2 regions of the Comamonas piscis genome follow, and region 1 is predicted to be linked to the other one. Evidence: riboswitches for the same ligand, from Rfam matches in the RefSeq annotation. Region 1 holds a riboswitch; the other holds the start of a gene.
The links. Region 1 has a riboswitch for manganese ahead of HS961_RS03240 (TMEM165/GDT1 family protein). Riboswitches for the same ligand answer to the same signal wherever they lie in the genome.
Positions count from the first base shown of each region.

Region 2: linked by a shared signal. The riboswitch ahead of mntP (manganese efflux pump MntP) and the one ahead of HS961_RS03240 (TMEM165/GDT1 family protein) in region 1 are both predicted to bind manganese.

Region 1 is NZ_CP058554.1:705,793-709,197, reverse strand. It holds gene putA (trifunctional transcriptional regulator/proline dehydrogenase/L-glutamate gamma-semialdehyde dehydrogenase) at 1-861, shown strand, start outside; gene HS961_RS03240 (TMEM165/GDT1 family protein) at 959-1,531, opposite strand; yybP-ykoY riboswitch at 1,626-1,742, opposite strand; gene HS961_RS03235 (RNA recognition motif domain-containing protein) at 1,974-2,378, shown strand; partial or broken gene HS961_RS03230 (RNA recognition motif domain-containing protein) at 2,676-3,230, shown strand.
Region 2 is NZ_CP058554.1:2,263,693-2,267,097, forward strand. It holds gene HS961_RS10105 (RHS repeat-associated core domain-containing protein) at 1-870, shown strand, start outside; yybP-ykoY riboswitch at 1,483-1,650, shown strand; gene mntP (manganese efflux pump MntP) at 1,666-2,235, shown strand; gene HS961_RS10115 (DUF808 domain-containing protein) at 2,678-3,405, shown strand, end outside.

The DNA.
Region 1 (3,405 bases):
CACACCCGCATTGATGAAACCATCCACCAGGTGGTCAACACCGCGCATGCCGGCAATATCTATGTGAACCGCAACATCGTCGGCGCCGTCGTCGGCGTGCAGCCCTTTGGTGGCGAAGGCCTGTCGGGCACGGGCCCCAAGGCCGGTGGCCCGCTGTACATGCTGCGCCTGCTGAGCCGCATGCCCGCCACGGCCACGGTGGATGCGCTGGCCCACCTGCCCCGCATGGCAGGCAGCCAAGCCCCTGCACCCGCTTCCGGCCAGCGCAGCAACGCCCATGGCCTGGAGCAGGCCGATGCTGCACCCGCCCCCGCTTTGGATGCCCTGCAAAGCTGGGCCAGCCAGCAAGGCCAAGGCGACCTGGCAGCCCTGTGCCAGCGCTATGCCGCCCATACCGGCAACGGCTTTGCGGCCGAGCTGCCCGGCCCCACCGGCGAGCGCAACCTGTATGTGCTGAGCGGCCGCGAGCGTGTGGCCTGTGTGGCCAGCAGCAACACCCTGCTGCTGGCGCAGCTGGCTGCCGTGCTAGCCGTGGGCGCCACCGCCGTCTGGCCCGCAGGCAGCGCCCACACCAGCCTGCTCGCCCAGCTGCCCGCCTCCGTGCGTGCTTCAGTGCAACTGTCCAGCCACAGCGGCCAGGCCTTCTTGCAGACCGAAGCCTTTGATGCCCTGGTCATCGACGCGGCCAGCGGCTGGCAAGCTGCTGGCAACAGCCTCGTCGACCGTGCGGGCGCCATCGTGCCGATGACCGCCCAGGCCCCAGACGGCAGCCTGCCGCTGTTCCGCCTGCTGGCCGAGCATGCCATCAGCATCAACACGGCAGCGGCTGGGGGCAATGCCAGCTTGATGACTTTGGATTAAAGCTGGGGATGGGGCGGCGCCCCATAAAGAAAGGGCTGGAGATCGCAAGACCCCCAGCCCTTTTTGCATTTGTTTTTGTACCGTAGCGCTATCGGTATCAATCCATCGTCGTGAACAGTGCAGCAACCCCCAGCACCAGGAAGATCACCGCGCAGACCCGGTGGATCCAGCGGATCGGCAGCTTCTTGGTGATCTTGTCGCCAAACCAGACCACGGGGGCGTTGGCCAGCATCATGCCGATGGTGGTGCCGGCGACTACCCAGTAATAAGAGGCGGGGTATTTGGCAGCCAGGCCCACGGTGGCCAGCTGGGTTTTGTCGCCCATCTCGGCCAGGAAGAACAGCACCAGGGTGGTGCCGAACACGCCCCAGCGGCCGCTGCTCTTGCCGGCCTCGTCTTCATCGATCTTGTCGGGGATCAGCATCCAGCCGGCCATCAAGATAAAGGACACACCCAGAATCCAGCGCAGCACATCGGGGCCGAGCACGGTGGTGACCCAGGCACCAACGGCGCCCGCCAGCGCATGGTTGACGAGGGTGGAGACAAAGATGCCCAAGACAATGGGCCAGGGTTTGCGGTATTTGGCAGCGAGGACGAGCGAGAGCAACTGTGTCTTGTCGCCCATTTCTGCAAGGGCGACAACAGCGGTTGAGAGGAGAAAGGCTTCCATGATGGGGATCGTTATTGCAGCCGGATATAGCAAGACAGCATTGACCGCATCGCGACTCCGGCATTGGATCGCAACGTGGTCAATGGTCTCGCCCAGCGCCCTCATCATCACAAGGTGCTGTGTACGCCATAGGCCGCTAGGGCCCAAGTTTGTTGACGCACACTCCGCGGCGCATTGCGCGCCCGGCAGGCTACTCCCCAAAGACTGGCGCATCATACGCCCAAATATGATGCTGCGCCGCAACAAAGATACGCCTCAGGGGAAATACCAGGGTTTGCTTGCGGGTTCTGTCAACACAGCGTAAGGCGATTCGCTCATAATGGTGAAGCTTTGTGTGCCTCCGGGTACACTTGAGCGTGCGGTGATCCGTCTTGGAAGTTGTCACAGGTTTGTTGATTGCATCAGGCTCCATCGCTTTTTTTACTTTTTTCGGAGTCCTCAAATGGGCAACAAACTTTACGTGGGCAACCTGCCCTACTCTTTCCGTGACAGCGATCTGGAAAGCACTTTCAGCCAGTTCGGTTCCGTCTCCAGCGCCAAGGTCATGATGGAACGTGACACCGGCCGTTCCAAGGGCTTCGGCTTTGTGGAAATGGGTTCGGACGCTGAAGCACAAGCTGCTATCGAAGGCGTGAATGGCCAAGGTTTCGGCGGCCGTAACCTGGTCGTGAACGAAGCACGTCCAATGGAAGCACGTCCTCCACGTAGCGGCGGCTTCGGCGGCGGTGATCGCGGCGGCTTCGGCGGCGGCGGTGGCGGCCGTGGCGGCTTCGGCGGCGGCGGTGGTGATCGCGGCGGCTTCGGCGGCGGCGGTGGCCGTGGCGGCTACGGTGGCGGCAGCTACTAATAGCATCGCATCCAGAACCCCTTGCGGGTTTTGACTGTTAGATGACGGGTTCGCCCGATAAAAAGGCCTCTTCGAGGCCTTTTTTGCGTCTAGATGCAGCTTCTGCGCCACACCTAGGGAGGATAACTATGCCATTCGCCATTTTTATCCCAGAAAATAATGGATGGAGTACTACTTCATTGGGCTATTGCGCTGCGTGAACGGTCTCGTTGTGATGCACAGAAGCAGCAGTTGGCTGACGCCTTGTGTCCTACCGCTCACCGTCGCATTATTTAAGAGTTATCAGGAGTCCCTCAAATGGGCAACAAGCTTTACGTCGGTAATTTGCCATACCAGGTTCGCGACATCGATCTGGAACAGGCCTTTGGTCAGTTTGGCAGCGTAACCAGCGCCAAGGTGATGATGGAACGCGACACGGGTCGCTCCAAGGGTTTCGGTTTTGTGGAAATGGGCAGTGATGACGAGGCCCTCGCGGCAGTCAACGGCTTGAACGGTCAGCCTCTGGGTGGCCGTAATCTGGTCGTGAATGAAGCGCGCCCCATGGAACCACGTCCTCCCGGCGGCGGCTTTGGCGGCCCACGTGGCGGCGGCGGTGGCTTTGGTGGCCCCCGTGGCGGTGGCGGCGGCTTCGGCGGCGGTAACCGTGGCGGCGGTGGTGGCTACGGTGGTGGTGGCGGTGGCGGCTATGGCGGCGGCGGTGGTGGATACGGCGGTGGCGGTGGCGACCGTGGTGGCTACGGCGGCGGCGGTGGCAACCCTGGCGGCGGCGGCGGTTATGGTGACCGTGGTGGTCGCGATGGCGGCGGTGGCGGAGGCCGTGGCGGTAACGACCGTGGCTTTGGTGGCGGCGGCGGCGACCGTGGCGGTGAGCGCGATGGCGGCTTCCGCAGCCCTTACGGCAATGGCTCGCGCAACCGTGGTGGCAATCAAGGCTACGACAACAACGACGACTATTGATGCCTGCCGGCACACACTAGCGGTGTGCCTGGCAACAACGACAAAGCCCCGCAAGGGGCTTTTTTCATGC
Region 2 (3,405 bases), 1.6 Mb from region 1:
GTCAAAACCCAGCGCGAAGAAGCGGCGAAAAAGGTAGAGATCCGCCACTACCTCTGCGACCACCTGGGGACGCCCAACGCCTTGATCCGGGAAGACAGCCGGCTGGACTGGGCAGTGCAATTAGACGCTTGGGGGAATGTGCGGGTGGAGCATAACCCGGGTGAGCTGTACCAGCCGATTCGGCTGCCGGGGCAGCATGCGGATGGGGATACGGGGCTTTATTACAACCGGCATCGGTATTATGACTCCACTGGGGGTTGCTATGTAAACCAAGACCCCATTCATTTATTAGGGGGGAATAATTTTTTCATGTATCCGTTAAATCCTCTTCAGTATGTGGATCATTTGGGGTTGCATGCATCTCAAAAAGGATTTTATGTTCACCAAAATGCAACCCTTCAGGTTCTCGGTGGGGAAATCGGATACTTAAAAGGAGTGTCTATCATAAACAAAGGTCAAGTGTGGGCAGATTCGGGAATTAATCAGACGGCAGATAAGTCATTTATGCATGCCATGAGTAATGGCGATGCAAGGCAGTCATCCGGTGATGCATGCGCGCAATCAAATGACTTCCTAAAAATTGTTGGTCAAGCAGCTATAGATGAAAAAACTAAGGGTAACAACTACGAATCTCTTTTCCTTTTTGGAGTTGCACTGCACGTAATGCAAGATTCAACCTCTGCTCAACATGCCGGATTTCAACCTTGGTCAGATAGTGTGCCATGGTATGACTTATGGGGACATGCTCTTAACGAATTGAAAATGCCTGTGGAAGGTCATCCGTTATATAGGGTAACAGAGAATGCATGGCAGGCTTACAAAAATAATAATGTTGCAGGACTTAAAATAGGATGCAAATGCGAAAAATAATATTTTTATTAATTGGATTAATGGATTTTAATGCTGTTGCGTCTGGTGATCCGTTGGTTGCGGTAATGGGGGTAGGGTCAATAATCCTGTGGCTATTTGCAATATTTTTGCAATTTTTCATAAAATCCAGCAAAAAAGGTAAGATTTTATCTGCATTGAATTTATGTTTGGGGTTGGTGATTTTTTTATTTCTCGTTAGTCTTCCTTATGGCTACAAAACATATTTGATTGGTACCCTAATTATGGTCATGCCAATTTTTTTCGGAATTGTAAATCTATTTATATTGAGAGTTTTAAGGTGAGTGAGTGCAGGCAGCTCCGAAGCTGGCTATAATAATTATCTGGTTCGGTTTGGAATAATTGGAATGAATCCAGTAAAAACAAAAGCTCGTAAATCTTTCGTGGCCGCTGAGCATCGTTGTAACCACTACTTAAGTGGCTTCGAAACGCTCCATTGCGCAATCACAGCCGTGGTTCTGCGCACGGGGTATCTGGCTGGGATGGTTTCCGATTTCTCACGCGCAGAGACAGAAATGCGATCCATTTCTAATGAGCTTGGCGCCCTTGGGGCCATGCGCCCCGAAGCGCTGCGCAGCGTTTAGACTGCGGGCTCCCTTGGGGAGTAGCCTGCTTCCGCGCTGGAAGCGTCTGCGTCAACATACTCGGCATTTCGCATGCTGTGGCGCAGACATCCGTTCTTCGGTTGGCGAGACCATCGGCATGTCAGCACGACTTGGGTCGGGCAGTGGTGGCGTGCCGTTGTGCTCATGCCCGACCGTCCTAGAAGAACTCCCGATGAACGCTGCTTCCATCACCCTGTTGGCGCTTGCCATGTCTACCGATGCCTTTGCCGCCGCGATTGGCAAAGGATCCGCTCTTGTCAAACCCCGTTGGTCGGAGGCGCTGCGCACCGGCCTGATTTTTGGCGTCATCGAGGCCATCACGCCGCTGGTGGGCTGGGCACTAGGCTATGCCGCTTCCGATTATGTAAAGGCCTGGGACCACTGGATTGCGTTTGTGCTGCTCTTGGTGCTGGGTGGCCGCATGGTGCTGGGCGCTTTCAAAAGCGCTGATGAGCCCGAGATGAGCCGGCCGGCGCGGCATGGTTTCTGGCTGCTGGTGGCGACGGGCTTTGCGACCAGTATTGATGCGATGGCGGTGGGTGTGGGCCTGGCCTTCCTGGATGTGAACATCACCCTGGTGGCGCTCAGCATCGGCTTTGCGACCTTTGCGATGGTGACCTTGGGGGTTATGGTGGGGCGCCTGCTGGGCAATATCACCGGCCGCTGGGCAGAGGCGGTGGGTGGCGTGGTGCTGATCGCGATTGGCTCGCTGATTCTGTACGAGCACATGGTCGCGGTTTAAAAACCAAAGCCCTCTGCGGTTGTCACGGCAGAGGGCTTGAAGTGTTGCCCTGTAGGCGCATTGCTACAGGCGAAACAAAGCCCCGCAGAGCGGGGCTAAAGTGAGAGAGATCAGTGGGCTTGCAATCGATGCGGGCGCCGGGTTTTTAGTTCTGGCTCAACCGCTGGCAAGCTGCGCTGGTATCAGAAGCGGGCAGGAGCACGCTTACGGTCACGTTCGTCTTCAGGCCAAATAGCAAACACTTCAGTCATTTCAGTCCTTTCACCTTTCTGGTGTAGATGGGTGTACAACGGGCGGCGCGCTGAAGTTGTTGACAAGGCCTACATAAAGTTTTGTGAACAACATCCAACAAAACGTAGAAATCACCGTTTTACGGGGCCTGACACGGCATTGCTTTGTGAAATCGCTATGATTTGCCACCGAATTTGATAGGGAGTGCGTAATGGCTGGTGCTGGTTTGTTGATGTTGCTCGATGATATTGCGACTTTGCTCGACGATGTTGCGCTGATGACCAAGACGGCGGCGGGCAAAAGCACCGCCATCCTCGACGATGTGGCCACGCAGACCAAGGTAGCGGTACAAAAGACGGCGGGGGTGTTGGGCGATGACCTGGCGCTGAACGCCGAGCAGGTGACAGGCGTGAAGGCCAACCGCGAATTGCCGGTGGTTTGGGCCGTTGCCAAGGGCTCCATGAAGAACAAGGCCATTCTGGTACCGGCGGCGTTGCTGATCAGCGCATTTGCGCCTTGGCTGATCACGCCCCTGTTGATGCTGGGGGGCGCTTTTCTGTGCTTTGAAGGGGTGGAGAAGGTGCTGAGTCTGTTCCACAAGCCCAAGCAGGCCCACGATGCCGTGAAGGATTCGCAGCAGGCCGAGCAGATGGGCGTGGCGCCGTCGTCGGTCAAGGCGGCGAGCGAAAAGAACATGGACCCGGTGGCCTATGAAAAAGCCAAGGTGGCCGGCGCCGTGCGGACCGACTTTATTCTGTCGGCAGAAATCATGGCGATTGCCTTGGGCACCGTGGCCAGCAAGCCCCTGTGGGAGCAGTTTGCCGTGCTGGTCGCTGTGGCGCTGGCGATTACCGTGTTTGTCTACGGCCTGGTAGCCGGCATTGTGCGCATGGACGATGTGGGCATGTGGCTGATGCGCAAGTCCAGCGCTGCTGCCAA